2 regions of the Nesterenkonia sp. K-15-9-6 genome follow, and region 2 is predicted to be linked to the other one. Evidence: riboswitches for the same ligand, from Rfam matches in the RefSeq annotation. Region 2 holds a riboswitch; the other holds the start of a gene.

Region 1 (15,848 bases), on a different contig from region 2:
AGGATCACGCCGTCACCACGGTTGATGTGAACGAGCAGAACGCCTCGGCCGCGGGCTTCTACGCTCACCGTGGATTCGAGGTCGTCGGTCGCAGCGAGACCGACGAAGCCGGTCGGCCGTACCCGTTGCTCCACCTGAGGCTCAGCAGGCCTGCCTGATCCCTGATCCTCCAGCCCACGGAACCGCCGCGCCGATCACGGCCACACCTCATACGAGATCACATCACACGACACGATCTGAGCCCGACCAGTGGGTCACCCGCGCAGCACCGCGTCGAGGAGCCCGGGGAAGCGAGCGTCCAGGTCCTCACGGCGCAGGGAGCTGCGGATGGCGGTGCCGGCGTAGCGCTGTCGGATGATCCCGGCATCGCGCAGCACCCGGAAGTGATGCGTGGAGGTGGACTTGGACACCGGCAGATCGAAGGCGATGCACGCCTGGTCCTCGTGGCCGACGTCAAGCTGAGCGACGATGGTGCGCCGGACCGGATCGGCCAGCGCGGAGAGGACGGCGTCGAGGGTCAGCTCCTCGACTCCGGGATGTTCCAGCGTGCGCATGGGTGCCCTCCCTCACGTTGATGACGTCATGGTTCCCTCAGCGGCCCTGCAGTTGTATGGTACCTGTCGTAGTACGAGGACTCTCGTACAAATCTGGCTTCGCAGGAAGGACCGCCATGACGCGCGCACTCTTCGACCCCCTCACGCTGCGCGGACTCGAGATCCGCAACCGCATCTGGATTCCGCCGATGTGCCAGTACGCGGTGGACGCCCAGGACGGCGTCCCCACCGACTGGCACCTGATGCACCTGGGCTCCCTGGCCCGCGGCGGCGCCGGCCTGGTCACCGTGGAAGCCACCGGCGTGTCCCCGGAGGGGCGCATCAGCCCGGAGGACCTGGGGCTGTGGAACGACGAGCAGGCCCAGGCCTTCCGGCGTCTGACCGCGATGATCCACTCACAGGGTGCGGCCGCGGCCATCCAGTTGGCCCACGCCGGCCGCAAGGCCTCCACCTGGCGGGCCTGGGGCGACCACCCCGAGGGCAATGTGCCGGCCGAGCGCGGCGGCTGGCAGCCGGTCGGTCCCTCGCCGAGGGCCTATGACGGCCTGGCGGTGCCCACCGAGCTGACGGCGGAGGGGATCGCCGACGTCGTCGTCGCCTTCACCGCGGCCGCCCGCCGCGCCGTGGACGCCGGCTTCGACGTCCTGGAGATCCACGGGGCGCACGGCTACCTGCTCCATGAGTTCCTCTCCCCGCTGTCCAATGAGCGCACCGACGCCTACGGCGGTTCCCTGGAGAACCGGGCGCGGCTGCTGCTGGAGGTGGTGGACGCCGTCCGCGCCGAGGTGGGCGAGCAGGTGCCGATGATCGTGCGGCTCTCTGCCACCGACTGGGTCCAGGGCGGCTGGGACCTCCCGCAGACGGAGGCCGTGTCCTCCTGGCTGGGCGAGCACGGGGTGGACATGATCTCGGTGTCCTCCGGCGGGAACGTCCCGGCCGAGATCCCCGTGGGCCCGGGCTATCAGCTGCCGTTCGCGACGTCGATCAAGGAGGCCACGGGGCTTCCGGTGGCCGCGGTCGGGATGATCGATGACCCGTTCCAGGCCGAGCAGATCGTGGCACTGGGCCAGTCCGACGTGGTGCTGGTGGGCCGCGAGTCCCTGCGCGACCCCAACTTCCCCATCCGGGCGGCCGAGGCGCTGCGCTACGACATGCCGTACAAGCCGGCGCCCTACGAGCGCGCCTACCGCTGAGCGGTGGCCGCCTCGGTGTGCGCGACGATCACCGGGACGATCCGATCCCACTGGTGGCGCGGCACGATCTCATGACCCATGCCCGGCACTTCGATGAGTCGGGCTCCCGGGATCTCCGCGGCGAGCGCGCGGCCGTGCCCGAGTGGCAGCAGCGGGTCCTCCTCCCCGTGGAGGACCAGAGTGGGCGCGGTGATCTCCGCCAGGCGGTGTCGCCAGGGCTCTCCGGCTGAGACGAGGAACGGGTTCGTCATCATGGCTTCGAGGTCGACGGCGCGGTCCACGGTCTTCTCGGCGATCTGCCGCGCCTGCGCCTCGTCGAAGGGGCGGGAGGCCGCGGCGAACGGACGCTCCTCCTCGATCAGGCGGTCGACGGCGGCTTCGCGGTCGGACCAGTCCGGCGGCGGGGCGTCACCGGCGGCGGAGAACCACGCGCGCAGCTCCTCGGTCATCGGGGGCAGATCGGCGGCCTCATGACCCGGTCCGCCGGGGGTCCCCGCCATGAGCGTCAGCGTGGCGACCTGCCCCGGGTGGTCCAGGGCCATCACCTGGGCCACCGCGGCCCCGCCGGAGACTCCGATGAGGTGCGCCCGCGGCGTCTCGAGGGCATCGAGCAGCGCACTGACGTCCTCCACGGCATCGGCCATTCCATAGCCAGGCTCCCCGGCTGGGCTCGTGGTGGACAGGCCGGCGTCGCGGCTGTCCACGCGGACCACGCAGCGGCCCGCGTCGACGAAGCGCCAGACCAGGTCGTCGTGCCACGCCACGAGGCACTGTCCCGCACCGTGCATCAGCAGCAGCGTGGGGTCGTCGGGATCCCCGTGGATCTCGCAGGCGAGCGTCACGCCGTTGGCGACGATCCGCTCCTCACGCATGTCAGGCCGCGCGGACGGAGACGATCTCCCCGGTGTCCACGTCCATCGTGACGATCGTGGGGGAGCCGGAGTTCAGCAGCTCCCGCTCCTGGGCGCTCAGGGTCCCGGGAGCACCGGCGACCTCCGGGACGGTGACGTCGGTGATCTGGCTGGAGGCGAGGTCCACCGTGACGAAGAGATCGTCGTCGGTGTCCAGCAACGCCTGCTTCTCCGGGCTCAGCGAGGCCGTCACGGCGTCGGGGCCCTCCTGCTGGGAGACGACGGCGGCAGACCCGCCGAACACGGCGGTCAGGCCCAGGGCGGCGGCGATCGCGGCGAAGCGGCGCGGCATCACGTTCTCAGCATCAGCACTCATCAGTTCCCCCTTCGAACTGACTGTACCGGATCACAGCGGCGTCACATAGGCCCCTGAGATCCCTCCGTCGACGAGGAATTCGCTGGCGGTGATGAAGGAGGCGTCGTCGGAGGCCAGGAAGGCGACGGCGGCCGCCAGCTCCTCCGGCTCGGCGAAGCGCCCCACGGGCACATGCACCAGCCGGCGGGCCGCCCGCTCCGGGTCCTCGGCGAAGAGCTTCTGCAGCAGCGGGGTGTTCACCGGGCCGGGGCACAGCGCGTTGACGCGGATACCCTGCCGGGCGAACTCCACGCCCAGCTCCCGGCTCATGGAGAGCACCCCGCCCTTGGAGGCCGAGTAGCTGATCTGACTGGTGGCCGCCCCCATCACCGCCACGAAGGAGGCGGTGTTGATGATCGATCCCCTCCCCTGGGCCTGCATATAGGGGATCACCTGTTTGCAGCAGTGGAAGATGCTGGTCAGGTTGACCTCCTGGACCTTGCGCCAGGCGTCGATGCCGGTCTCTAGGATGGAGCCGTCCTCCGGCGGTGAGATGCCCACGTTGTTGAAGGCGATGTCCACAGCCCCGAAGCGTTCCTGCGCCGTCGCGAACAGCGCGGCGACCTGCTGTTCGTCGGTGACGTCGGTGGGCAGGAACAGCCCGCCCACCTCGTCGGCGATCTGCTCGCCCTGAGCCGGATCGCAGACGTCGGCGATGACGACGGTCGCCCCTTCATGGGCCAGGCGCCGCACCGTGGCGAGCCCGATGCCGGAGGCCCCGCCGGTGACGGTGGCGACCCGGCCCGCGAGCCTGTTGGTGACCAGCCCACCGTAGGGGGCCTGCTCCTGCGTCTGTGTCATGACTGCTCCTCTGTCGCGATGAAGACGTTCTTCACCTCAGTGAAGGACTCCAGGGCGTCCGGGCCGAGCTCACGGCCGATCCCGGAGGCCTTGAACCCTCCGAAGGGGGTGGTGTACCGCACCGAGGCATGGGAGTTCACCGAGAGGTTTCCGGCCTCCACGGCCCGGGACACCCGCAGGGCGCGGCCGACGTCACGGGTCCAGATGGAGCCGGAGAGTCCGTAGTCGGAGTCGTTGGCGATGCGGATCGCATCGGCCTCGTCCTCGAAGGGCACGACGGCGACCACCGGCCCGAAGACTTCCTCGGTGAGCAGACGGTCGTGTGGGTCCCGGGGCATCACCACCGTGGGCGGGAACCAGTGGCCCGGGCCGGTCGGCGCCTCGCCCTGGACGAGGAGGTCAGCACGGGCAGAGCCGTCGGGGTTCTGCAGGAACCCGGCCACCCGGTCCCGGTGCGCCGCCGAGATGAGCGGGCCCATCACCGTGTCCTCGCGGCGGGGATCCCCCACCCGGACCTCGCGGACCGCAGGCTCCAGCAGCTCCAGGAACCGGTCCAGCACGCGGCGCTGCACCAGGATCCTGGAGCGGGCGCAGCAGTCCTGGCCTGCATTGTCGAAGACCCCGCCCGGTGCGCGGGCGGCCGCCTCCTGAACGTCGGCGTCGGCGAAGACGATGTTCGCGCTCTTGCCGCCCAGCTCCAGGGTCACCCGGGTCAGCTGTTCGGCGCAGCCGGCCATGATCCGCTTCCCCACCGTGGTGGAGCCGGTGAACACCACCTTCTTCACCTGCGGGTGGGTCACGAAGCGCTCCCCGACGACGGCGCCCCGACCCGGCAGCACGGTGAGCACCCCCTCCGGGATGTCCGCCTCCAGGGCGAGCTCGCCGAGCCGGATCGCGGTCAGCGGCGTCAGCTCGGCGGGCTTGAGGACCACGGTGTTCCCGGCCGCCAGGGCGGGGGCGAGACCCCAGCCGGCGATCGGCATGGGGAAGTTCCAGGGCACGATGACCCCCACCACTCCCAGCGGCTCCCGGAAGGTGATGTCCACCCCGCCGGCGACGGGGATCTGGCGTCCGAAGTTCCGCTCCGGGGCGGCCGCGTAGTACTCCAGCACGTCCCGGACGTTGCCGGCCTCCCACCGGGCGTTGGTGAGGGTGTGCCCGCTGTTGGCGACCTCCAGGGCGGCCAGGTTCTCGAGGTCGTCGTCGACGAGCCGCGCGAAGCGGCGCAGCAGCCGAGCCCGGTCCGCCGGGGCGACGTCCCGCCAGGCGGGGTAGGCCGCGGCCGCGGCGGCGATGGCGGCGTCGGTCTGCTCCTGCTCGGCGAGCTCGATCTCGCTCACCACCTCACCGGTGGCGGGATTGATCACAGCATGGACGGTCATACGGCGGCCTCCTGGCGCACGGCGTCGATGAATCCTTCGAAGAGTCGGAGGTCCTGCGGGTTCTCCTCCGGGTGGAACTGGACGCCGAGCACCCAGCCGGGGGCCTGTGGCATCTCCACGATCTCCACGGTCCCGTCGGCGGCCCGGCCGGTGACCCGCAGGCCCCCGCCGAGCTGGTCGACGCTCTGGTGGTGATAGCACGGCGAGCTCGCGGCCCCTCCGAGCAGTTCGGCGGCCAGGGAGCCGGGCTCCACTTGGAACTCGACCTCTCCGTACTGGCCCGGCGCCGGCTGGTACTGCGGCCCGGCCTCCGGGACGAGGTCCGGCAGGTGCTGGTGCAGGGTGCCGCCGAGGGCCACATTGAGCACCTGCAGTCCCCGGCAGATCGCGAACAGCGGCAGCCCTCGCTCCAGGGCGGCCCGGGTGAGGGTGAGGTCGTGCTCGTCGCGGTCCGGTTGGGCGACCGTGGTCGGATGGGGCGGACGCCCGTAGTGGGCCGGGTCCACATCGGTGCCGCCGATGACGATCAGCCCGTCGAGGACGTCGAGGACGCCGACGTCGGTGCCCACCGGCGGCAGCAGCAGCGGGGTTCCGCCGGCCTCCACGACCCGGCGCACGTAGTTGCCGGGCACGATGGCTGCGGTGTCCTCCCAGACTCCCCATCGTCCCTGCTGCCAGTAGGTGGTCAGCCCGATGCGTGGACGGTCCGCCCCGGACCGCCGGCCCATAGGCGTCTCAGTGTCGTTCGAAGCCACGCCTCACCTCCCAGTCGGTGACCGCGGCCTGGAACTGCTCCAGCTCGACGTCGGCGTAGTGGGTGTAGTGGGTGACGACCTCCTCGCCGAAGAGCTCGCGGACCACCGGGGACCCGGCGAACAGGTCACGGGCCTCGGCCATGGTGGAGGGGACCTGGTCGGCGTCGGCGTCATAGGCGTTGCCCTCGATGGCCTCGGGCAGCGCGAGCTTCTGCTCCACGCCGTGCAGACCTCCGGCGAGCATCGCGGCCATGGCCAGGTAGGGGTTGGCGTCGGCGCCGGGGACCCGGTTCTCCATGCGAGCGGAGAGTCCCTCCCCGACCAGGCGCACCGCGCAGGTGCGGTTGTCCAGGCCCCACCCGATGGTGGTCGGGGCGAAGGACCCCTTGGCGAAGCGCTTGTAGGAGTTGATGTTGGGGGCGTAGAACAGCGTCATCTCCCGCATGGTGGACAGCACCCCGGCGATGAAGTGGTCGTAGAGCGGAGTGCGCCGCCCGGCCTCGGCGTCCCAGAAGGCCAGGCCGCCGTCGAGGCCGCGCAGGGACATGTGGATGTGGCAGCTGGATCCCTCCCGCGCGTTGGGCTTGGCCATGAAGGTGATCGACTGCCCCCGCTGGGAGGCCATGTGCTTGGCCGAGAGCTTGTAGAAGGTGTGGTTGTCCGCGGTGGTGACGACGTCGTCGTACTTGAAGGCGATCTCATGCTGGCCGAGGTTGCACTCCCCCTTGGCGGATTCCACCGTCATGCCCGCCTGGTACATGGCGTTGCGGATGTCCCGCAGCAGCGGCTCCACCCGCATGGATCCCAGGATGGAGTAGTCCACGTTGTACTGGTTGGCCGGGGTCAGGCCCCGATAGTCCCGCGCCGAGGCGTCCTCATAGGAGTCCTCGTACATCACGAACTCCAGCTCGGTGCCGGCCAGCGCGGTCAGCCCCAGCGCGGCGGCCTTCTCCTGCTGGGCCTTCAGCAGGGACCGTGGAGAGACGGGCACCGGGCGGCCATCCGTGGTGGCCAGGTCCACCTGCAGGATGGCGGTGCGCTCCAGGTACGGGACCCGGCGGATGGTGCCGTGGTCGAGAATGAACTCCATGTCCCCATAGCCGGTCTCCCAGCTGGTGAGCGAGTAGCCGTCCACAGTGTTCATGTCAGTGTCGACGGCGAGCAGGTAGTTGCAGGCCTCGGCTCCATGGTCCAGCACGGAGTCCAGGAAGAACTGTCCGTGGATGACCTTGCCCTGGAGGCGGCCCTGCATGTCGGTGAAGGCCAGGATGACGGAGTCGATCTGTCCTGTGGTGATCTCGTGGGCCAGCTGCGATGCGCTGAGCATGCGCTCATTGTGCGGTGCCGGCAGATGGTCGAGGTCCAGCGGGTTCATGGAGCTCCTCGGATGGTGGGCGGGCTGGCGGACAGGACGGGGGACGGTGGTCTCAGTGCAGCTGGCTCTCCTCCTTCTCCAGCAGCGCGAACTCCTCCTCCGGGGCGTCGGCCACCAGCCGGTGGCGGCTGTAGAACCAGAAGTACGCCAGGGCCAGCAGGAAGACCCCGCCGGTGATGCCGGCGGCCCGGACATCCACCACGAAGGTGGCGATCAGCGCGACGCCGGCGAGCACCAATGCGACGGACGTGGTGACCACTCCGCCCGGGGTGCGGTAGCCGCGCTCCAGCTGCGGCTCCCGGATGCGCAGCACGATGTAGCTCAGATTCAGCAACACATAGGACACCGCGGCCCCGAAGACGGCGATGTTGATCAGCAGACCGCCGTCGCCGATGACGGCGGCCAGGATGAAGCCGATGGTGCCGGGGACGATGAGCGCAACCCAGGGTGTGCGGCGGGTGGAGGTCAGCGACAGGAAGCGGGGCAGGTACCCGGCCCGGGAGAGGGCGAAGAGCTGCCGGGAGTAGGCGTAGACGATGGAGAAGAAGCTGGCGACCAGTCCGGCGAGCCCTGCGTAGTTGACGAAGGTGGCCAGCCATGACCCCTCGCCGTGTACGGCGCGCAGCGCTTCGGGCAGCGGCGATTCGGAGGCGCCCATGGCCTCGGCGCCGGCGGCCCCGGGGACCAGGACGAGCATCAGTGCGCCGAAGACCAGCAGCACCATCATGGCCACGATGATGCCCCGGGGCAGGTCCCGCTTGGGGTCGGCGGTCTCCTCGGCGGCCAGCGGCACCCCCTCGACGGCCAGGAAGAACCAGATGCCGAAGACCAGGGCACCCATGACGCCGGTGATGCCGAAGGGCAGGAAGGCGCTGGAACCGGCCGAACCATCGGCGGCGATGTCGAAGAGGTTGCTGACCTCCATATGGGGCAGCAGGCCGAACACGGTGGCTGCGAGCGCGACGACGGCGATCAGGGTGATGCCGAACATGACCTTCAGGGCCTCGCCGACGCCCCAGAGGTGGATGCCGATGAACAGCAGGTAGGCGGCCAGATAGATGGGCCAAGAGTTCGTGAGGCCGAACAGTCCGAGGGCCTCCACATAGCCTCCGATGAAGGTGGCGATGGCGGCCGGCGCGACGGCGTACTCGATGAGCACGGCCATGCCGGTGGCGAAGCCTCCCAGCGGGCCGAAGGCTCTGCGGGCGAATCCGTAGCCGGCACCGGCGGTGGGGATGGTGGAGGACATCTCTGCCAGCCCGAAGACCATGCACGTGTACATCACTCCCATGAGGACGAAGGCGATGAGCAGACCGCCCCAGCCGCCCACCGAGAGGCCGATGTTCCACCCGGAGAAGTCTCCGGAGATCACGTAGGCCACGCCGAGGCCGGCGAGCAGGATCCATCCGGCCGCCCCTCGACGCAGCTGTCGGTGCTTCATGTAGCTCTCGCCGAGGTGCGTGTAGTCCACGTGGGCTGTGGATCCTGGTGCTCGTGACATGACACCCTCTCCCAATGGACTGCTTTCAGTCCTTTGAACAGCACCACTCTGAGGTGACGCACGGCAGAGTGTCAAGAGTCAGCGAGAAGATCGCTCGCAAAATTTTCGAGAGGAGACCTTTGAATCTAGCCATATGGCATGCTGATGGCATGCCGGATGCGTCGTCCCCCGCGGAGCCCATGGCCTCGCTCACTCCTGTGCTGGGTCAGGCACGGCGCGGCAACGTGCTCGAAGAGACCATCGCCCGAGTCCTGCGCGGCATCCGACTGGGCACCTTCGCCCCAGGCGATAAGCTGCCGCCGGAGCGTGAGCTCGCCGAGTCCCTGGGCGTCTCGCGCAGCACCCTGCGCGACGCGCTGGCCGAGCTGCAGGCCGCCGGCTACCTCTCGGTGCGCCGAGGGCGCTACGGGGGCACGTTCGTCGCCGAGGAGCTGCCCGCTCCGGCGACCTCCCTCGGCGCAGAGGACGCGGCCGCCGTCGAGGATGTGCTGACCTTCCGCGGCGTCGTCGAACCGGCTGCCGCGGCCCTGGCAGCCTCCGCCACGCTGAGCACTGCGCAGCGGTCCGCCCTGGTCCAGGCCCTGGAGGTCGTGGACGCCGCCGAGGCCTCCCAGTATCGGCCACTGGATGCCCGTCTGCACTGCCTGATCGCGGACCTCTCCGGCTCGGCGATGCTGGCCGCCTCGGTGGCGGAGGCTCGCGCCGCCGCCAGCGGACTGCTGGACCGCATCCCGTTCCTAGACTCGAACATCGCCCATTCCCAGGAGCAGCATCAAGGGATCGTCTCTGCCATCCTCCAGGGCGATCCGGTACGCGCCGACGAGCTCATGCGCGAGCACCTGGAGGGCACCGCGTCATTGCTGCGCGGCTTCCTCACTGAGACCGGCTCGGCTCCTCCGTCACAGCCTTGACCTGCTCGTAGCCGCCCACCAGGTTCCGCAGCCCGGCGTCGGGATTCCGGTGGCGCAGCACCGCCAGCGCCTGCCGGGAGCGGACGCCGATCTTGCAGTAGAGCACCACGGGGCGATCCTCGCTGGCCTCGTCGAGCCCGGGGACCTCCTGGCCGTGCCACAGCTCGCCCAGCGGCACGTTGACCGCGCCGTCGACGTGCCCGGCCGCGTACTCCCACGGCTCCCGGACGTCCACCACGCCGGCGATCCGCCCGGCCTCGACGGCGGCGTGCAGCTCCCGGATGCCGATGTCCTCCGGGCCATACGGGTGCCCGGTGTAGGGATCGGTCTCCCCCTCCACCGGGTGCAGGGCCGGATCCTCCTCCACCGCGCAGGCGTCTCCAGCGGCCGCACCAGCACCCGGCCCGCCGCCCAACCCGGCGACGTCGGCGCCGATGCTGGTGACCGGCTCCCGGTCCGGGTCCGGCAGCAGCCGCACCTCACGGAAGGAGGCGGTCAGCGCGTCATAGGTCATCACCCGGCCGAGGAGGGTCTCCCCCACGCCGGCGAGGAACTTGATGGTCTCGGTGGCCATGAGCGTGCCGATGACTCCGGGCAGCACGCCCAGCACCCCGGCCTCCGCACAGGTGGGGACCTCCCCGGCGTCGGGGGCCTCCGGGTAGAGGTCCCGGTAGGTGGGGCCCCGCCCACCGGCTGGCCAGTGCGCCTCATCCGGAGCGGACCAGAACAGGCTGACCTGCCCGGCGAAGCGCAGAATGGAGCCGGAGACCAGCGGCTTGCCGGCGATCTCGCAGGCATCGGAGACCACGTAGCGGGTGGCGAAGTTGTCGGAGCCGTCCACCACGATGTCCGCGGTCTCCACCAGCGCCAGGGCGTTCTCCGGACCGATGGGCTCCCGGTGCTCGTGGACGGTGACCTCCGGGTGCAGTCCGCGCATCACCGCAGCGGCGGACTCCGTCTTCGGGCGGCCGATGGAGGCCTCCGAATGCAGGACCTGCCGGTGCAGGTTGGAGCGGTCGACCACGTCATGGTCGACGACGTCGATGGTCCCGACCCCTGCGGCGGCCAGGTAGGTGAGGATGGGCGCCCCGAGTCCGCCGGCACCGATCACCAGCACCCGGGAGTCGAGCAGACGCAGTTGCGCCTCCGGGCCGAAGCCGGTCAGCGAGAGGTGCCGCTGGAAGCGTTCCAGCTGGGTGCGGGAGAGGTCGTTGATCTGGGTCCGGCGTGTGTCAGTCAACGGAGCCGATCCTTCCTTCCATCGCGGAGGAGGCCAGGGCGTGACGACGGCGCGGGATCCGCCCCGCCCCGGCGGAGAGCCACCCGGACTCCACGGCCAGGGCCATGGCGCGTGCCATGTCCGAGGGGCGTTCGGCGCGGGTGACGGCGGAGGCCACCAGCACGGCGTCGCAGCCCAGCTCCAGGGCCAGCGCGGCCTCGGAGGCGGCGCCGACGCCGGCGTCGAGGACCACCGGCACGTTCGCCCGGGAAGCGATGAGCTCGATGTTGTGCGGGTTCAGAATCCCCAGGCCGGTGCCGATGGGGGCACCCAGGGGCATGACGGCGGCCGCGCCGGCCTGCTCCAGGCGCACGGCCGCGGCAGGGTCATCGGTGGTGTAGACCATGGGGATGAAGCCCCGGTCGGCGAGCTGCTCGGTGGCCTCGAGGGTCTCGATCACGTCCGGCAGCAGGGTGTGCTCGTCAGCGATGACCTCGATCTTGATGAGGTTCGTCTCGAGGGCCTCCCGGGCCAGCTCGGCGGTCAGCACCGCGTCCTTGACGGTGTAGCAGCCAGCCGTGTTGGGCAGCACGTCGATGCCCAGGCGCTCCAGCATGGCGAACACGCTGGTCTTGGTCTCCGGGCTGTAGCGGCGCATCGCCACCGTGGTCAGCGTGGTGCCGGAGGCGATCAGCGCCCGCTCCAGGGCCTCGAGGTCAGTGATGCCGCCGGTGCCCATGATGAGCCGGTTCTGCAGGGTGTAGTCCCCCACCTGGACGGTCGGGATGGTCGGCGCGGCCATACGGTCACCCTCCCTGCACGGCGGTGACGATCTCGATCTCCTCGCCGTGGCTCAGTTCGGTCGTGGCCCAGGCGCTGCGCGGGACGACCGCGGCGTTGACGGCCACGGCCACGCCCAGGCGCCCCCCGTCGGCGGGGGTCCCGTCCGGGTTCAGCTCACGCCCGGTGGTGTGCGCGACGGCGTCGACCACGGTGGCGCCGTCGTCGAACTTCACGTCTTCCTCATTGATGGTCACGGTGAGCATGTCTCTCACAATCCTGTGGGGGTCAGCTGGGGTGCGGTCGTCGACCGCGTGGGACTCATATGGGCCAGCATCTGCCGGTCCGCCTCGCTCAGGGCGGCCTCGCCGTCATCGCCCAGCAGCGCGGCGGCGAGCCGGGCGGCCAAGGGTGCCAGCAGGATGCCGTGTCGAGAATAGCCGGTGGAGATGACGACGTCGGGGGCCTGCTCCATCCGACCCAGGTACGGGATGTCATCCGGGGTGCCCGGCCGGGCCCGGGTGGTGATCTCCACCAGCTCCGTCTCCTTGACGCCTGGCAGGATCGCGACGGCGTCGTCGAGCAGCTCCTGCACGGAGCCGGCGTGGGTGCCGGGCAGGCCGTCCTCCCGGGAGGAGGCGCCGACGACGAGCCCGCCGTCGGCCCGTGGCACCAGGTAGACGCTGCGGCCGGCCACCGTGGCCCGGACGGTGGCGCCGACGATGTGCTGTTCGCCGGGCAGCAGCTGCCCGGGCCGGACCTTCAGGCGCAGCACGTCCCCGTGGACGGGTCGCAGATCCAGCGGGGTCTGCTCGGGCAGTCCGGCGATGTCCGCGTAGCCGAGCCCCGGCACCAGGAGGATCTTGTCGTCGGTGAGTTCGGTGCCGTCGTCGAGGGTGAGCCGGGCGCCGCCGCCCGGTGTGGGGTGCACAGCGGTGACGCGGGCCTGGATGAGATCGGCGGGCGGGCCGACGTCGGGGAACCGCGCCGCGTCCAGCGGCGCCTGCAGGGCCTGCACCGCACAGTCCGCCAGCAGCCGGGGGTCCACCTGGTGGTCGCTGGGGACGTCCCAGCCCTTGGAGATCCCGGGGGCGAGGCCGGGCTCACGACGCCGCAGCGCCGAGGAGGTCAGCGGCTCCACCTCCATGCCGTGAGCCTGCTGGACAGCCACCAGCCGGGCGACGGCGTCGCGGTCGGACCGATCGGCGGCCAGCAGGATCGTGCCGTTCTCCCGCCACCCGGTGGGGGCGTCGACGGCGGCGGCCAGCGTGGCCAGGAAAGCGGGATACTCCGCCCGAGAGGCAGTCATGAGGGGGTAGAGCCGGTCCTGGCCGTATTGCACCTCACTGATGGGGGCGAGCATGCCGGCGGCCGCGTAGCTTGCGCCCTGGGCGATGTCCGGCGCGATCACCGTGACCCGGTGCCCCTGCCGGCGCAGCTCCCACGCCGAGAGCAGCCCGACGACGCCTGCTCCCACGACGGTGACGCCCACATCTCCTCCTCACGGCGGCATGACCCGCATCGAGTCCGAGTGGTCGGCGGTTTCGCCCTCTCAGCCCGGCCAGCCCGGGCTCCCACGGAATTCCAGTTCCATTCTAGGGGGCGCCGAGGAGGTACGCCGAGCCGGGGGCATGACGAATTCTGGACGAGACCCTCAGCCCGTCGCCTCGGGATTCAGCAGCGCCGCGGCGGCGATCCGGTGCTGCGGATCTCCCGTGGTGAGCGCGAACATCCCGTAGGCCACCGGGGACGCGGCCCACAGCTCATGGCAGTGCTCGGCCAGCTGAGGCCACACGGTGCCACCGGCCTCCTCGTAGGCGTCCACCGTGACCTCGAACGCCTCCTGCCCGGCGATGGAGAACTGGTACGAGAAATCCCGTCCGGGGTCGTCCACCCGGGCGGTGGTCCAGTCCAGGATGCCGGTGATCTGCCCGGTCTCACCGAGCAGGATGTGCGCCGGGTACAGCTCCCCGTGGGTCATGACAGCACGCTGGGGCCAGAGCTCATCGGCGTCGAGCCAGGTACGCCACCGGGCCAGCAGGTCTGAAGCCACGTCGAACTCGGAGGCGACGGCGTCGATCTCCTCCTGCCAACGGGCCCGAGAGTCCTCCGGGCTGCGGACCTCCAGCCCAGCGGCGCGGGCCTCCTCGGGGTCGATGCTGTGCAGCTCGGCCAGGAGTCGGCCGAGCGCGGAGGCGAACTCATGGGACTCAGCATCCATGTGCCACTGCGGCTCCCCGCCACGCAGGGTCAGCCCCGGGTGCCCGGGCAGCGCTCGGTAGGCGATCAGCTCCTCGGAGTGCACCTCCCAGGCCGGGACGGCGACGCTCAGATGAGGGCGCACGAACTCAAGGATGCGGGCCTCCTCGTCCATGCGCGGCAGGACGTCCGGCCGGCGCGGCACCCGGAGGACCCATCGCTCTCCCGCCGCATCATGGGCGAGCGCCACGCGGAAGTCGAGGCCCGCGTCGACGATCTCGACGCCGTTCTGGTCGAGCGCCAGGCCATGCCAGACGGCCCGCTGGATGACGTCGTCGAGAGCTGAGGAGTCCATCCGTTCACGCTACTGGCGCGCTCTCTCTGCGGCAATGCGCACAGGGGCCGAAACGTGATCAGGGGTGATGCATCGTGTGCATCACCCCTGAGTGGTGGAGCGGATGACGGGAATCGAACCCGCGTCGTCGGCTTGGGAAGCCGAAGCTTTACCATTAAGCTACATCCGCGCAGAACCCGGATCCGCGGACCCGAGGAACTTCTGAGTAGAGATTATCACTCCTGGGCAGGGTGATTTCCAATCGGCCGCTACGGTGACTCTCATGGCCACCTCCCCGAGCACTGACGACGCCGACTGGGCCGCCTACTATCGGCGCACCGCCGACCGACCGCCCCGCTCCCTGCTTCGTGATGCTCTGGCGCACCTGTCCACCGCGGCCCGCCGCGCTGGCGATGTCCACCATGCGGTGGACCTGGGCTGCGGCGACGGCACCGAGACCCTTCACCTGCTGAGCGCGGGGTTCCACGTGACCGCGATCGACCGTGAGCAGACTGCGGTGGATACGGTCACCACTCGTGCCGAGGACGCGGAACTCGGTGACGGTCTCACCACCGTGTGCGCCGACCTGTGCTCAGCCGATCTGCCGCGCGTGGACTTGGTGCTGGCCTGCCTGAGTCTGCCTTTCCTGCGGGAGGACGATCTGGTCGAGGTGTGGCAACGCCTCCTCGCCTCGCTGCATCCTGGCGGGATCCTGGCCGCTCAGCTCTTCGGCGACCGGGACTCCTGGGCCACCGGCGAGACCGCCGTGGAGGGGATGACGTTCCACACCCGCGACGACGTGGAGGCATGGGTGAGTGGACTCACCGTGCTGCAACTCGACGAGCGCGAGTACGACGGTCCCAGCGGCCGGGGCCCCAAGCACTGGCATGTGTACGACGTGATTGCGCGGAAGTGATCCGGCGGTAGTGGTGGCCAGGCTGGGCTCAGGCAGCAGAGGTATGGCTCAGTGTCGTCGTCTGCTGGTCTCGTAGAGGACGGTCACGCCCCTACGGGAGCCCGGGGTGGCGTGGTGCGTTGCGATGAGGTCGACACGGCCGTGGGGCGCCGGGGTGCGCCGTCGCGTGGGCTGCCAGGCAGGCGGCAGCCCACGACGCCGCTGATCGGGATGCGCCGGTGGAGCTGCCGGCCGCTGAATGGACGGTGGCGACGGTGTTGTTGGCGGGGGATTCGGCGGCGTTCCTGTCTTCGGCGGTGCTGGGGTGTTCAGGGCTGTGGGTGGATCGTCTGTACTGGTCAGAAGTCCGTGGGACTTCAGCCGGTGGTGCCTGCGGCACAGGGCCTGCAGGTTGGGCCCGCTGGTGGGGCCTGCCGGGTAGGGGAGCCGATGGTCAAGATCGCAGCGCTGCGCCGGGATGGTGCACCCCGGTGCCTGGCAGACCCCGTCGCGGAAGATGATGGCATCGCGGAGCCGGGCCGGAGCGTAGCGGCCGGTGTAAGTGATCGAGAGGATGTCCGGAGAGACGTCCCCTGCGCCCGGCTGGTGCGGGCCGGTGGTGGCCTGGTACCAGTCGTGGCAGGTGCGGGGATCACCGGCGAGGTGGCGGGCATCGCTGGCTG
Region 2 (15,848 bases):
TTCCCGCTCCTCCGCCCGGACAGCAGCCGCCCGAGGATGCGGCGATCCTGCTCTTCGCCCTCCTCGCCGCCGCCCGGCCCGATGCGCCGGCGGCCCTGCTCGACTCCAGCGACCACGCCCGCACCGCCGCGCCGGCGCGCAGCCGACGCAGCATCCTCGCGTTCTCCTGCGGCGAGCACGCCCTGGAGGTGCGGCATCGCGACGGCGTCACCGTGGAGCACCGGCCCGGATCCGCCCTGGCGCCCTGGCGACGGCACGACGGCGGTTTCTTCCGGTGGCTGCGCCAGGCCTGGCCGCACACGGGCGCGGCGACACACCCCGAGGACCTCGCAGAGGACCACCCTGACGACCCCCCGGAGCCGTTCCAGCTCGGATGGGTCGGCTGGTTGGGCTACGAACTGCGCCGAGAGGTCGGCTCCCCGGACCTGCAGCAGCAGGCTCCCCGCGCGGCGCGGCCCGCCGCCGACGACGCCCACCTCTTCCGCGCCACGCATGCGGTGGTGCTGGATCACGCCGCGGGCCAGGTGGAGGTGCAGTCCCTGGGCGAGGACCCGGCCTGGCTGCGCGAAGCGGCGCTGGCCTGGGACGAGGTGTTGGCCGCCGGGCCCGACTCCCCCGCATCGCAGCCGACGGCGCCGGAGGCTGAGCCCCCACAGATCCAGGAGCTGCGCGTCCGGGACGGCCGCGAGGACTACCTGGCGATGATCGCGCGGGCGCAGCGGGAGATCTACGAGGGCAACACCTACGAGGTGTGTCTGACCACGGCGGTGACCGCACGTGCCCCTGCGGATCAGCTGGACGCACTCTCCCTGTTCTGGCGGCTGCGGGCCGCCAACCGGGCGCCGTTCACCCAGCTGCTGCGGCTCTGCGGTGCGGGCGGTGCGGGCGGTGCGGGCGCGGTGGATGTCCTGTCCACCTCTCCGGAGCGCTACCTGAGCATCGACGTCGCCGGCACGGTGCGCTCGGAGCCCATCAAGGGCACCCGAGCCCGCAGCGCGGATCCCCAAGCCGACGAGCGGCTGCGCCAGGAGCTGGCCGCGCATCCGAAGGACCGGGCGGAGAACGTCATGATCACCGACCTGGTGCGCAATGATCTCTCCATCCACGCGGTGCCGGGGACGCTGCGCACGGAGCGTCTCTGTGCCGTGGAGTCCTATCCGACCGTCCATCAGATGGTCTCCACCGTCAGCGCGCGCATCAGCCCGGAGGTGCCGCGTGCCGACGTCGTCGCCGCGGCCTTCCCACCCGGGTCCATGACCGGCGCCCCGAAGATCTCCACCATGGACATCCTGCAGCGCCTGGAGACCGGGCCGCGGGGCCCCTACTCCGGTGTGGCAGGCTACTTCAGCACCACCGGGGCCGCGGACCTCTCGGTGCTGATCCGCACGCTGGTCATCGCCCCGGGGCGCCCGGAGGAGGATGAGGCGCTCCTGCACCTGGGGCTGGGAGGCGCGATCGTCGCAGACTCCGACCCGGCCGACGAGTGGGACGAGGTCGTCACGAAGTCTGCCGGAGTGCTGGGCGCCCTCGGAGTCGAGTTCCCCTCGCGGTGAGGGGCACGCGCGCCGCTCCCGCCCCCCGCAGATTCCTGCGCCCCGTGAAGATGGCAGGGGCTCAGGAATCTGGACGGGGCGAGCCCAACCGGAGGCGAGCCCAACCGGCGGCGGGCTCAGCGGCCGAGCCGGGCGTCGATCTTGGCGGCCTGAGCCGTCAGGACGTCCTCGAAGGTGGCGGCGTCCACGTTGACCGCGCTGATCATCAGCAGGTTGCGGCCCATATCGCGGGTGGCGGAGTACCCGTCCATCTCGACGACGTCGGAGCCGTTCTCCACGCCCATCTCCATGGTGAGCCCGCGGAATCCTGCGGCGGCGAACGCGGAGAAGTCGATGGTGTCGGCCCCGTCCTCCAGACGACGGCCCTCGCAGGCGTCGAGCACGTCATCCCAGAGGGGCTCGGTGTCCACGGCCTCCGCGTAGCTGAGCATCCACAGGTAGAGGCGCTCCTCCCCGGTCTCCGTCGCGCGGGAGGCCTGCCGGATCAGTCCGTCCTGGGGGTCCTGGCCCACCAGGCGCTCGTTGATCCCGTCCATCTGCCGGGTGCACTCCTCATCGCCGAAGCCGGTGACGTAGGTGTCCCCGGTGACGCCGATGTGCTGGTGGAAGTACTCTGCCCCGGACTCCTCCACGTAGGTGTCGGACTCGAAGGGAAGCTCGTCCTCCTCCAGCAGCAGCTCACGGAACTCATCCTCGCTGAGGGCATCCAGCCGGGCCGCGGCCTCGTCGTCGACGTCGCTCTCGCTCATCCCCGCGGAGGCGTCCTCTGCCGTATCCTCACCGTCGTCGTGCTCGGCATCCTCGGCGGAGGAGACGGCGGCATAGGTGTCCCGTGCTTCGGAACCCTCCCCGTCCGAGCCGCAGCCGGTGAGCCCGAGCACGGCCGCCAGGAGAGCCGAGGGCATGGCGATGCGCCGTGCACCGGCCGCCGACGTCGTCGGTGGCGTGCGATCTCGGATCATCGCCCCTCCATTGGTGGCCTCACCTGGATGAATGTCTGGTGTGCGAGCGCCTTCCAGCTTAGAGCATCTGCTCAGCTGAGCACGGACAGCCTCTGAGGGTACCTCATGTGTCGAGGCGCCCGTGAGGACACGTCACTGCAGGGCCGCGGTGAGGCGGAAGACATTGTCCAAGTAGCGCACGTGCCAGGGCCGCTGCCTCCAGTCCTCGAGGTGCAGCTCGCTGGAGATCGCCATGTAGGAGGCGAAGACCTCCTCCACCTCACGGACCTTCTGCTCGTCGACCACCATGAGGGTCACCTCCAGGTTCAGCGAGAAGGACCGCATGTCCATGTTGGAGGAGCCGATGACCATCACGTCGTCGTCGATGATCATGAACTTGGCGTGCAGCACATCCGGGTCCGGGTAGCGGAAGATCCGCACCCCGGCGTTGAGCAGCGCCTCATAGTAGGACTGCTGGGCGTGCTGAACGGTGAACTGGTCGGCCCTCTTGGAGACCAGCAGAATGACCTCGACGTCGCGGTGGGCGGCGTTGGTGACCGCGTAGAGCAGGGAGTCGTCCGGCACCAGATACGGGGTGCAGATCACCAGCCGTTCGGTGGCCTGGTAGATGAGATCGTTGAACAGCCGCAGGTTGTTCTCGTCGGGGAACCCCGGGCCGGAGGGCACCACCTGGGCCAGAGAACCCCCGACGGCGGCCTCGTCGGCCTCTGGGTCCACCAGCAGGTGCTCACCGAGGTTCTCTCCGGTCTCGGCATACCAGTCGGAGGCGAAGACGATGTCCAGACCCGTCACGGCGGGGCCGGCCATCACCGCGTTGAGCTCCACCCACTCCCGACCCATCCGTGCCGCGGACGGGCGCTGGTAATGGGGCTCGATGAGGTTGGTGGAGCCGGTGAGGGCGTGCTTGCCGTCGACGACGACGATCTTGCGGTGGTTCCGCAGGTCCAGTCGGGAGAACCGGCGGCGCAGCGGGCGGATGGGCAGCACGCGGTGCCACTCGATGCTGGACCGCTTCAGTCGGCGCTTCAGCCGCCGATATCCCTTCACCCGCAGGGTGCCCAGATGGTCATAGAGGAAGCGGACCTGCACGCCGCGGGCGGAGGCGCGTTCGAGGGCGTCCAGGACGGGGCCGGCGTACTCGGGATCGTCACCGACGATGTAGAACAGCACGTGCACATAGTCCTCGGCCTCGTCGATGGCCTGGACCATCCAGTCGAAGGAGGCCTTGTAGTCCGAGATCAGCTCGATCCGGTTGCCCTCCTGCAGCGGGAAGGCGCCGAGCTTCCTGTTCAGGGCCGCCGTGGCGCCGAGCTGCTCGTCCTTGTCCCGCAGCTGGTCGGAGAGGTCCATATGACTGGTGGCCTCCAGCAGGGCCGCGTTGATGCTGCGCTGGCGCTCCTGTCGGCGCGCCGAGAGCTTGTTGCGGCCGATCATCAGGAACAGGGGCAGGGCCACGACGGGGATGAAGAAGATCGCCAGCAGCCACGCCATGGCGGTGTTGGGGCGCCTGTTGTCCGGGATGATGCCGAGCACGGCCAGGCGCACACCGACCTCGAAGATGAGGATGATGAGCACGATCCATTGCGGCAGCCCCTCGATCCCCAGGCCGCTCAGTGGCCACAGCATCGCTCGTCCCGCCCTGTCTGTTGCGTCCCTCCGCCCTGATCAGGGCGCCGTCCAGCTCACCATCCTACGGTGTCAGATGTTCTCCTCCACCCGCCAGACCCCTATGCTGAGGGGCATGGCTGAGCACTTCCACGAGGACTCCGTCGCCGCCGTCGCCGTGCGGATCGACGTCGAGCACCCTGAAGGTCTGGTCTTCGACCCGCACCAGCCCCAGCTGCGGGTCACGGACCTGGGCGCCGTGCGCGGCGACGGCGTCTTCGAGACCATGTATGCGGAGGCCGGGCGGATCCGCAAGCTCGAGGCGCATCTGGAGCGTCTGGGCCGGTCGGCCGACATCCTGGACATCGGCATCCCGCCGGCGGCCAGCTGGCGGGCCGCCGTCGAGCTGGGCCTCGAGGAGTACCGCACCCGCGGCGCCCTGCCCGAGGAGCTGACCATCAAGCTGGTGGCCACCCGTGGCGTGGAGGGCGAACCCGCCTCTGACGATCCCGCCTTCGCCGGCACCTACTGGGCGCTGCTGACCCCGGTGACCGACGCGATGCGCGCCACCCGCGGGAAGCCGGTGGCGGTGACGCTGCTGGACCGCGGCTACGACTCGACGGCGGCGGAGCGCGCACCCTGGCTGCTGCTGGGAGCCAAGTCCCTCAGCTACGCGGTGAACATGGCCTCCCTGCGCTGGGCGAAGGACCACGGCTTCGACGACGTCATCTACACCACCTCCGACGGCCAGGTCCTGGAAGGCCCGACCTCCACGGTGCTGATCGTCACCCGCGGCGCGGACGGAGCCCGCCGCCTCATCACCCCGGTGCTGGAGACCGGGATCCTCCCCGGCACCACCCAGGGCGCGATCTTCGCCGCCGCCGAGAAGGCCGGTTGGGATCTCGGCTATGGGCCGCTGACGCCGCAGGACCTGCTCGACGCCGACCACGTCTTCCTGGCCTCCTCCGTCCGGCTGGTCTCGCCGATCGCCCGGCTCGACGACGCCGAGCTGGCCGTCGACGACGAGCTGACCGCGGAGCTGATCGACCTGCTGGCCGAGGACCTGCCGGTCAGCCACCCGCTGGACTGAACGCCGCAGCCGGTACGGCTGCGCTCCGTTCGGGCACGGCCAGCCCCAGGTGGTCTCGCAGCGTAGTGCCGATGTAGTCGGTGCGGAACCGTCCGCGACGCTGAAGCTCCGGGACCACATGGTCCACGAAGTCCTCGAGGCTCCCCGGCAGGGCCGGCGGCATGAGGTTGAAGCCGTCGGCGGCGCCCGAGTCCACCCAGTGTTCGATCTCATCGGCGATCGACTCCGGCGTGCCCACCATGGTGCAGTGCCCTCCCCCGGCGGCCAGCCGGCCCAGCAGCTGCCGGACAGTGGGCCGCTCGGTGGCGATGATCCGCAGGATCGTCGCGTAGCGACCCTGCGGCCCGGTGAACTCCTCCAACGGGGGCAGCTCCGGCACGGGCGCGTCGAGCTCCCAGTCCGAGGTGTCCTGGCCGACGAACACGCTGAGCTGGCGCAGCGAGGCCTCGGTGGGCAGCAGCGCATCCAATGCGGCCTGCTGGGCGCGGGCCTCCGCCATGGTGGAGCCCACATAGGTGACCAGTCCGGGCATGATCGCCGTGCCCTGGGGGTCGCGGCCTGCGGCGGCGAGCCGGCGTCGGATGTCAGTGCTGTACTCACGCGCGGCCTCGGCGTCATAGGCGACCGCGTAGATCGCCTCCGCATGGCGGGAGGCCAGGTCTCGGCCCTGGTCCGAAGCCCCAGCCTGGAAGAGCACCGGCCGACCCTGCGGCGGGCGAGGCACGTTCAGCGGGCCGGCCACCTGAAAGTGCTCACCCTGATGATCGATGGGCGTGATGAGGCCGCCGTCGGCGTATCGCCCGTCTCGATCGTGGAGCAGGGACTCCTGCGGCCAGGAGTCCCAGAGCCGAGTGACGGCGTCGATGAACTCCTCAGCCCGTCCGTAGCGTTCGGCATGAGCGGGCATGGACGGATAGGAGTGGTTCTGCGCCTCGGCGTCGAACATGGAGGTCACCACGTTCCAGCCGATGCGCCCGCCGCTGATGTGGTCCAGGCTGGCCAGCAGCCGGGCGGCGTGGAACGGGGTCCAGAAGGTCGAAGACACGGTGCTGACCAGCCCGATCCGCTCGGTGTGCTGACTCATCGCCGACAGCAGCGTCAGCGGCTCCAGGAACCACGTGGGCCCGTCCTCGACGGCGCCGATGCCCAGCGAGTGGCCGTCGGCGAAGAACACGGCGTCCAGCTTTCCGCGCTCGGCGAGGCGTGCCAGCTCGATGTAGTGCTCGACGTCGCCGAGCCGCTCCACCGCAGAGTCCGGTGCGCGCCAGGCGGCCTTGTGGTGCCCGACGCCGAAGAGGAACAGGTTCAGCTTGACCTCCGGTGCGACCGCTCCCATGCTCAGCCCTTCACCAGCCCGCCGTCGACGATCAGATTCTGCCCCGTCACCCCGCGCGACCACGGGGAGGCGAAGAACAGGGCGGCGTCAGCCAGCTGCTCCGGGATGGTGACCTTGCGCAGCGGGGTGCCCGCGGCGATGGCGTCGAAGACCTCCTCCGGAGTGGCGGCGGAGGCGTCGGTGGTGCGCAGCAGCCCACCGGAGACCATGTTGACGGTGATGCCGTCCGGGCCGAGGTCGTCGGCGAAGGTGCGGGTCAGCGAGAGCAGCGCAGCCTTGGCCGCGGTGTAGTCGTGGTACGGCACCACCGGGTGCTGGAAGAGGTTGGTGCCGATGGTGATGACCCTGCCCTGGCCGACCTCGCGCATCCCGGCGAGGGCCGCCTGGATGAGGTTCAGCGGGCCGGTCACCGAACCGGCGAACTGCGCCTCGAACTCCTCGGCGGTGATCTCGTGGGCCTTGGAGCGGGCATCGCCGGTGAAGGCGAAGTCCACCAGGGCGTTGTTCACCACCGTGGTCACCGGTCGTCCGAAGTGCTCGGCGGAGATGCTGATCAGGCGGCGGACCTGCTCGGCGTCGCGGACGTCGGCCTGCACGGCCAGCGCGTGATCGGGGTGGGCGGCGGCGATCTCGTCGGCGGCGGCCTGCGAGGAGTGGTAGTTGACCACGACCCGGGCGCCCTCGCGCAGGAAGGCGGCGGTCAGGGCCGCGCCCAGGCCGCGGGCGCCGCCGGTGACGACGACGATCTGTTCGGCCAGCGGCAACGCGCCGTCGAGGGGGTCAGCGGTGGATTCGGTGGAAGGTGCGGTGCTGGTGGTTGCGGTGTCGGTGCTCATGCGTGCCTCTCGGATCGAGGCGAAGGCGGCCCGCGGGCGATGTGCGATGCGCCCCGGTGGTCCCATCAGGTGCGCCGCCGTGCGACGCGTGGCCGCACATGCCGGACAATCCCTTCGCCAGTGCTAACTGGATCAGGTTCGACGGGTGTCATCTCAGCCGCAGAGTGCGGCACCCCGTGTCACGGACACCATCTCAGCACATGGCGGGCGTCACAGCCAGTCCGTGAGGGACGGATGACCGCGGATCCCTGTCTGTGACGCCTTCATCCGACCGCTCCAGACGCAGGAATTCCGACCTGGCACTCGCGGCGCATCCCGTGAGCTTCCAGACACCACCGTCCGGCATCGTCAGGTCCGGCGCGGAACGTTCCTCCAAGTCTTCTCACTCGCCAATCCATGCTGCTCATGCCGACCCCGCGGCCGTTGCCCACTCCAGCGGATTCGCCGTCCGCCCCAGCACGGTTCGTCACCGTCAGATCCAGGGTCTCGCCGACCTCGAGCGTGATCCAACAATCGGGCTCGCCTGCATTAGAGGGAGCACCATGCCGCAGCACGTTGGTGACGGCCTCCTGGATCAGGCGACCGAGGTCGTGCTGGAGGACGAGCCCCACGTTCGCGGAATCCCCACGCACCAACAGTTGCGGATGATGCCCGCCCTCACGCAGTTCATTCAGGCGCAGCTCGAGGACCTCGTCCAACCCCATCTGGATACCGGCGTACTCATCTCCCGGAATCTCCTGCCGCATCGACACCACCTGATGCAGATCTGAGATCGCCGAGCCCGCAGCCTCCGAAATCGCCCGCAGGGCCGTCTCGTGGCCCTGACAATTCTCGGCCAGTCCGGCCGCTTCGCTGCGCATCCGGATCATCGTCAGCTCATGACCCAACGAGTCGTGGAGTTCATGGGCGAGCGCGCGTCTCTCGGCCTCCCTGGCCGCCTCGAGGGCCGCCTCAACAGCAACAGCACGTTCCTCAGCATCCTGCTGCCGCTCATAGGTCCGCCGGAGCAGACCCCCGACCACATAGGCGCACCCGATGCACAGTGCCCACCACACCCACATTCCAAGGTCCGATCCACTTGACGCTCGGTCCCAGACGGACAGCGTCACCCAGGACAGGGCCAGCACCAGATAGGCGCGCCGGCACCATGGCCGGGCTGAGACAGCCATAATCCCTGCGAATGAGACCGCCAGGAGCGCCCCCTCCAAGGGAGCCCCCATAAGTCCGCTCATGGCCGCGCCTCCGAGTGCGACGACGGCACCGGCCTGCGGCGCGATCCACAGCGCGCAGAAACTCAATGCCCAGGCAATGTAGGCGATCAACGTACCCTGTGCCACTGGGGACTCCAGCACGAGGATCTGCAGCACCAGGGAGATGATCAGAGCCGACCCCACGGGAATCGTTACGGACAGCAGTGCGGACCGTGGGAGCTTCTGCACCATGCTGGGAACTGGGGTTCGCACCATGTGGTCAGGCTATAGGATCGTTCCATGATTCAAGTGCTGGTGGTGGACGATCATCCCGCCATGCGCGACGCACTCAGCATCTACGTGCGATCTGCCTCCGACATGGAGCTGGTCGGCGGCCACGCCACTGGTCAGGCTGCTCTCCACCGCGTCCGGGACGACGCGCCCGACGTCGTCCTACTCGACCTCCACCTCCCGGACCACGACGGCGTCGAGATCACTCGGATCATCGTCGACACCTACCCACGCACGCGGGTGCTGGCACTGTCAGCGCTCACATCCCCAACGACTGTCGCTCATGCGATTCTCGCGGGCGCCACCGGGTACCTCAGCAAGGGCGCGACAGCACGGGAGATAGTGGCTGGCATACGCCGTGTCCACGCAGACAGGCCCATCCTGGACTCCGCTATTGCCCCCCATCTGCTGGTCAGCCCGACAGCCTCCCCTGATGCTCTTCACCGAGCAGCAACGCGGATCCTCAGCCTGGTCCCAGAGGTCCCACCCCGGGAGTTGGAGACCTTGCAGCACCTCTCCACAGGTCTCAGCAATCATGAGATCGCGCAGGCCATGACGATTAGCGAAGCCGCAGTCAAAGGACATCTGAGCCGGCTGAATCGCAGACTTGACGCTCGAGACCGCGTGCAGCTGCTCATCCGTGCTACTCAGCTGGGTCTCGTCAGACCTCGGATGTAGCCAATGGTCACCAGTATCCGCTCTTCCGCCGGGCGACGGTCACAACTTCGTCGATCCTAGAGTCCAGCCCCTCACCTGGGGCTCTCAACTCATCCGGCCAAGAAGGGACGCATGAAGACTCTCGTATCGCTCGCTTCGATAGGCGCGCTGAGCGCAGGCATGTTCACACCTACGCAGGTGGACAACACGCCCCACACGCCGCCGCCATCGGACTTCCCAGAGTCAGACAAATCTGTGGCACTGGATGTATGGAACTCACCGACTGGACAGGCCAGGGTCTCACACAATCCGAATACCGAAAACTCCTCTGTCGAACCTTCCACCCCACAATCTTCGGGGATACAGGATGAGACCGAACTGGACGAACTCTCCGCAAACGACAGCCTCACTTTCACTGTCGTCGATACGGACGAATCTGAAGAGATTGGGTCCACGGTAGACACTGAGTTGCATCTCGCGTTGAACGACGGCCTTGGGTCCACTTTCAAGGTGACCAGTCACCCCGCAGGAATGGAATTCAACTCTGTCGTCAGCGGCTCCGACGAACCTACGGCACCGGCTTTGGACCTCGACATCACATCGGAGGCAGAGCTGATCGAGAACCCTGAAGGGTACCTTCTGGAAGCCGACGAAGGAACTGTCGCGGCGTTCACCAACATCACAGCAAGTGACGCCACGGGTGAAGAAGTCGAGGCCTGGTACACCTGAGAGGACGGGATCCTCTACCAGGAATTCAACCATGATCAGGTCAGCGATTACCCCGTCTCAGTCTCCTCAGGATGGAGCTACTCCTACACGTTCTCATACGGCAAGACGAAGTACCAGGCGTCCAGCCTGGTCCGCGGTTGCTTCAATTGCTATTTTCCTATTTCCGGCGCCCCTAGGAACTATCCCAGCAATGGTCAGCTCCTGCCGCTCCGCGTAGCCGTCATCGGAAACTTCGAATGCAGAATGGGAGTGACACAGCTGCCGGATGCGAACCACAGCTTCTTCTTCAACTTCCGAACCACAACGAACCACCTGTATGGCACGGGCCATACAGTGAACTTCAGTTTCGGAGACCGCAGCGTCTTGACGGTCTACGCATCTACTCCGTCCTGGGCTGCCTGGACTCACCCTGGGGCGAGGTCTCAGTGGTCAACTTTCGCATCGAACGTGCGAAACGGATAAAGAGGGACATGAAGCCATGGAACAGCCGAGCACACATGCAATGATCACGTGGCGCAGCGCCGCCTACCCCGCCGCCTTCGTCAGTGCGATCGGTGCTTTGTGGGCACTCGTGAGCCTCCTGACGGAGCTCGGCGCCACCTGGGGGGGGCTTCGCGGGGGCGATCGGCTGGGTACCGGTGCTCATCACCGCGCCGACGGTTGTCGCGGCCGCCGCCGGGGCAGCGTCATCACTATTGCTTACCCCCGCCCTGCGGGCAGCGGCTCCCGGAGTCGCTGCGACTGTTGCGGCACTGGTCTCCGCGACGGCGGCCGGACTGCTCGCCTGGTGGCTGATCGGCGAGCGCCTGCTACCTGCCGCCCACTTCGCGGTCGCACTGGCGGTCTTCGCCGGAGTCACCCTGGCGTGGTCCACCCGGGCAGTGCAGCCCCCACGACTCGAGGCCGCACTGGCCCGCGCCGTCGTCGTCTCCTTGAAGGTCACGATCGTGCTCGCCGCGCTGGCCGCCGTCGTGGGGCTCCTGGCCGGGCCCGCACTGGAGATGACGCGGCTGCAGGCCGCCTGGATGGTGCCCTGGTTGGTGGCGAGCCTGAGCTTTCCGCTGGTGACGGTCGGGGCGGGTGTCTACGCCCTGGCCGCGGGCCGTCGCCACGTGGGGCGGACTTCTTGACCCCTCCTCCTGATCTCTGTCCCCCTTTCAGGGACCTCACTCCTTGGTGAAGCGCGTAACCCACCGCCGTCGTCCCTGAAAGGGGGACAGGGATGCCCGCGGACCAGCTCAGGGCCGGAGGGCAGCAGGGCAGGAGGACAGGGCCAGGAACCCTCAGCCCTGCGGGATCTCCCGGGCGTTGGCCAGCACCGGGAGCTTCTCCCGGGCGGAGGCCACGACGTCGGCATCGAGGTCGGCGACCAGCAGCTCCGGGGCCTCGCCGGCCTCGGCGAGCACCTCCCCGGTGGGCGAGACGATCATGGAGTGCCCCACCCCGGTGGGCGCCCCCTCCACGGCCTCGACCCCGGCCGCTGCGGGCAGGCCCTGACCGCACGCGATCACGTACTGGGTGGAGTCCAGCGCCCGGGCGCGGGCCAGCAGCCGCCACTGGTCCACCTTCCCGGGTCCGGCACCCCAGGACGCCGGCAGGATGGTGGCCAGCGCTCCGGCCCGGGCGTGGGCGGTGAACAGGTTCGGGAATCGGATGTCGTAACAGGTCGCCAGGCCGAGGAGCTCACCGTCGAGGGTGAACCGCGCCGGCTCCTCACCGGGGGCCACGGTCTTGGACTCCTGGAAGCCGAAGGCGTCATAGAGGTGGATCTTGTCGTAGGTGGCCAGCACGCCCTCGCCGTCGACCGCCAGCAGCGTATTGGTCACCCGCGCGCGGCCCTGCTCCCCCGGCTCTGCCGGGGTGAACATGCCGGCGACGATCGCTGTCCCGTGATGCCGTGCGATGTCACGCAGCCGAGCGCCCCAGGGGCCGTCCACGGGCTCGGCGACGGAGGTCAGCGTGTGCCCGAAGGCCCGCTGGACGGCTTCGGGGAAGACCACCAGCTCGGCGCCGGCTTCCGAGGCCCGGCCCGCCCACTCGTCGACGAGCTCCAGGTTCTGCCGCGGGTCCTCACCGGTGACGATCTGTGCTGCTGCGATACGCATGACACCAGCCTACGCGTCGATCCGGAGCCGGCCCCCCCCCCCTCAGAGGAACTCATCGGCGAGACGCTGCAGGTCCTCCACATGCGTGTGCCAGTCGGAGAGCTCCGCCTCCGGCATGTTGTCGTTCCCAGGCCGCATGCCCACCGCCCCGTCGAGGAGCTCACGCAGGATGTCTGCATGGCCGGCGTGCCGGGCGGTCTCCACGATGAGATGGACCACCAGCCGCCCGAGGGTCGTGCGGCCGTTCTCACCCCACCAGGGCACCTGGGCAGGCGCGTCCAGGCCCAGGTCGGCGACGGCGTCGTCGGTGGTCCGCCACGCCGTCCGGTAGAAGTCCAGCACCCAGTCCCGGCTCTCCTCCTCCGTGGCGAAGAGGTCCGCGTTGAACGCGGCGCCGTCCTCCAGCCACGGCATCGGCACCGGGCTGGGGCGCCCCAGTGGGGCCGTGAAGTACCCCATCTCCATGCTGGCCACATGTTTGACCAGGCCCAGCAGGTTCGTCCCGGTGGGGGTCAGGGGGCGGCGGGCATCATGCTCCGTCACGCCGTCGAGCTTCCAGATCATCGCCTCGCGCAGCCCGTGCAGGTACCGCAGGAGCATCTCCGCCTCAGCGTCCACATCACTCATGGCGGCACTGTAGGAGATGACGGGCCCGGGGAACAGGCTCCCCGGCCGCCGACCCGGACATCTCTGACCCGCCTCTCACCGAGCCGAAGATCACCGACCCGCCGACACAAGATCGCGGACGGCCGGGATGGATCACTCGCACCTGTCCACCCCGACCGCCCGCGACCGGTCTTCATGCCGACGACGGCCCGTCACCCGGGCCGTGCGGGATCACTCCTCGTCGGAGTCCTCCGCGTCAGTGTCCTCCTCGTCAGTGTCCTCGAGCTCCTCGGCGTCCACACCGGTGTCGGTGCCGTCGTGGCCGGCGTCGGACTCCCAGCCGACCAGCGTCCAGTCGCGGGTCTCGAACAGGCTCGGCCCGTAGTTCGCCAGACCCTCACGGAAGGCCGTGATCACGGGCCCGTTCGAGTACGCCAGGTAGTGGAAGTAGGTGCTCAGCGCCGCCTGCTCGATGGCATGGGCCTCGGCGAACCGCTCGTCGTCGTCCTCGATGCCGAAGAGCTCGCTGATCCGCTCGTCCAGCTCCTCGTCTCCCAGGCCGGTCAGGTTGCCGTCCCCAGTGGAGTAGAACTGGTTCGGGGCGCTGGTCGGGTCAGCCCCGGCCTTGCCGTAGCACATGTTGACAAGCCCGAAGTCACGGTTGCCCACGACCTCGCCGAACTGCCCGGAGCCCTGGTTGTTGATGTCCAGGTTGATGCCGACCCCGGCCGCCATGGACTGGGCGGCCTGGGTCATCGCCTGGTTGATCGGGTCATCGCCGAAGGTGTTGAACACCACCCGCAGCTCCTCGCCGTCCCGGCTGCGGTACTCGTCCCCCTCATCCTCGAAGACCCAGCCGGCCTCCTCCAGGACGTCGGCCGCACCCTCCGGGTCGTCGTCCTCCACGGGGTAGCCGTCCTCATACCGGTCATCGAACGGCATCATCAACCAAGATCCAGGGGTGTCCTCCTCCCAGTTGATGCCCTCGAACTGGATCGCCGCCAGCTGCTCCCGGTCCAGGACCCGGAAGATCGCCTCACGCACGGCGACGTCGTCGAGGGTGGTGGCATCCCCGTTCAGCACGAAGCCACAGGTCGCCATGCGCTGACCTCGGCGGATGTCATACCCCTCGTCCGACCACTCCGTCAGCTCCTCATAGCGAGGACGGGTGGCGATTCCGACGGCGTCGATCTCCCCGTTCTGGAACGCGGGGATGGTCGCGCTGGTCTCATAGGCGGCGAAGTTCAGCCGCTCCAGCACCGGCTCCTCGCCCCACCAGTTCTCGTTGGGGACCAGGGAGATCACATTCGCGGCCACGTCCATGACATCCACGGTGAAGGGACCGGCCCGGTACTCGGGCCGCACATCGTTGACGAAGCCGTCGTTGAACTCCTCCGGGGTGTCCACGTCAGGGTGGATGATGGGGCTGTCACCGGTGCTCCCCGCATTGAAGATGCTCTGCCAGGGCTGGTACATCTCCGCCATGGTGATGGTGAAGTGCCATTCGTCCTCGCCCTGCTCGATGCTCTCGATCTGGTCGTAGGCCGTCGTGGACACCAGGTCATAGCCCTCTTCGGCTCCCGAGCGGATCGCCACGGTGTGCTCGTAGGTCTCGAAGTCGATGGGCGTGCCGTCGTTCCAGACGGCCTCCGGGTTCAGCTCATAGTGCAGGAGCTGGGTGCCGTCGTCGGTGATCTCCTGCTCTGCCGAGAGGAAGTAGTCCTCGTTGAGGACGTAGTCGCCCTCGGGGTCCAGCCTCCAGGCGCTGGCAGTGTGCACCGCGCTGAGGATCTGGCGGGTGTCGGCGGCGTTGCCCGCATTGGTCAGGCCGTTGAAGTTGGGCCCGAGGTGGCCGATGGGCAGAGTCAGCTGACCACCCTCCTGCAGGTCCGCCGGGTCCTGGGCGTTGATGTCATAGACCTCCGCGAGGTCCCCGCTCAGACCCGCCTGCTCGGGTCCCCCACCCCCGCTCCCGCCGCCGTCGCCGTTGCCGCAGGCCGACAGGGCCAGCGCTCCGGCCGCCAGGACGGCCATCGGCAGCGCGGCTCGGCGCCGCGGGATCCTCGTCTTCCGGTGCTGCATAGGTGCTCTCCTCCTGTGCGATGATGCGGATGCCCACCTCCGCTGGTGGGTGCCCGCCGACGCCGCTGCGCCGGGTCGGGCACCATGACCGGCCAGGCGGGCTTCTCCTGGGCCGGATGCTCTGATGCGGACGCGCTCAGTTCACGGCCGCCTCCCGGGTGCTCAGCAGGTCCGCAGGATGATGGCAGGCGACGCGCTGATCGACGTCGTCCTCCCCGGCCAGCGGCTCCAGCACCGGCTCCACCTCCTGGCAGGACCTCCGCTTCTCCTCCGGCAGGAGGCGATACAGCGGACAGCGGGGCCGGAAGCTGCACCCGTCGGGCACATTCGTCGGCGAGGGGAGGTCCCCCTCCAGCACCAGGTGCGTCCGGGTGGACTCCACCTCCGGGTCCGGCACCGGGATGGCCGAGAGCAGCGCCTGGGTGTACGGGTGCCGCGGGCGCTCATAGATCTGCTCCACGTCACCGACCTCCACGAACCGGCCCAGGTACATGACCGCCACCCGGTCCGAGATATGCCGGACCACCGAGAGATCATGGGCGACCATCACATAGGAGAGCCCCAGCTCCGACTTCAGCCGCTGCAGCAGGTTCACCACCCCCGCCTGGATGGAGACGTCCAGGGCGGAGACGGGCTCGTCGAGCACGATCACCTTCGGGTCCAGCGCCAGGGCGCGCGCGATGCCGATGCGCTGCCGCTGCCCTCCGGAGAACGCGTTGGGGAACCGGTCCAGGTGGTCCGGCTGCAGCCCGACGATGCCGATGAGCTCCATGACCCGCCGGGAGATGCGATCGGCCTCCCAGCCC

The links. A riboswitch is a leader RNA that binds a small molecule or an ion and turns the genes downstream of it on or off. The one in region 2 is predicted to bind thiamine pyrophosphate.
Region 1: it holds a riboswitch for thiamine pyrophosphate, as region 2 does, so the genes downstream of both, thiO (glycine oxidase ThiO) here and SD455_RS08845 (3-oxoacyl-ACP reductase) in region 2, are expected to answer to the same signal.

Annotation. Positions count from the first base shown of each region.
Region 1 is NZ_JBQYEY010000003.1:20-15,867, reverse strand. It holds gene SD455_RS02420 (acetyltransferase) at 1-158, shown strand, start outside; gene SD455_RS02415 (ArsR/SmtB family transcription factor) at 255-554, opposite strand; gene SD455_RS02410 (NADH:flavin oxidoreductase/NADH oxidase) at 671-1,747, shown strand; gene SD455_RS02405 (alpha/beta fold hydrolase) at 1,738-2,619, opposite strand; gene SD455_RS02400 (hypothetical protein) at 2,621-2,974, opposite strand; gene SD455_RS02395 (3-oxoacyl-ACP reductase) at 3,005-3,814, opposite strand; gene SD455_RS02390 (aldehyde dehydrogenase family protein) at 3,811-5,196, opposite strand; gene SD455_RS02385 (gamma-glutamyl-gamma-aminobutyrate hydrolase family protein) at 5,193-5,951, opposite strand; gene SD455_RS02380 (glutamine synthetase family protein) at 5,932-7,326, opposite strand; gene eat (ethanolamine permease) at 7,379-8,827, opposite strand; gene SD455_RS02370 (FadR/GntR family transcriptional regulator) at 8,977-9,738, shown strand; gene moeB (molybdopterin-synthase adenylyltransferase MoeB) at 9,701-10,978, opposite strand; gene SD455_RS02360 (thiazole synthase) at 10,971-11,759, opposite strand; gene thiS (sulfur carrier protein ThiS) at 11,764-12,003, opposite strand; gene thiO (glycine oxidase ThiO) at 12,009-13,229, opposite strand; TPP riboswitch at 13,219-13,325, opposite strand; gene SD455_RS02345 (macrolide 2'-phosphotransferase) at 13,392-14,291, opposite strand; tRNA gene SD455_RS02340 (tRNA-Gly) at 14,387-14,460, opposite strand; gene SD455_RS02335 (class I SAM-dependent methyltransferase) at 14,554-15,186, shown strand; partial or broken gene SD455_RS02330 (HNH endonuclease signature motif containing protein) at 15,235-15,848, opposite strand, start outside.
Region 2 is NZ_JBQYEY010000011.1:100,466-116,313, reverse strand. It holds gene SD455_RS08870 (anthranilate synthase component I family protein) at 1-1,553, shown strand, start outside; gene SD455_RS08865 (hypothetical protein) at 1,670-2,515, opposite strand; gene cls (cardiolipin synthase) at 2,648-4,141, opposite strand; gene SD455_RS08855 (aminotransferase class IV) at 4,257-5,210, shown strand; gene SD455_RS08850 (LLM class flavin-dependent oxidoreductase) at 5,191-6,546, opposite strand; gene SD455_RS08845 (3-oxoacyl-ACP reductase) at 6,549-7,382, opposite strand; TPP riboswitch at 7,474-7,569, opposite strand; gene SD455_RS08840 (sensor histidine kinase) at 7,646-8,848, opposite strand; gene SD455_RS08835 (response regulator transcription factor) at 8,873-9,541, shown strand; gene SD455_RS08830 (hypothetical protein) at 9,653-10,249, shown strand; gene SD455_RS08825 (hypothetical protein) at 10,888-11,379, shown strand; gene SD455_RS08820 (carbon-nitrogen hydrolase family protein) at 11,533-12,354, opposite strand; gene SD455_RS08815 (DinB family protein) at 12,397-12,981, opposite strand; gene SD455_RS08810 (ABC transporter family substrate-binding protein) at 13,192-15,042, opposite strand; gene SD455_RS08805 (dipeptide ABC transporter ATP-binding protein) at 15,179-15,848, opposite strand, start outside.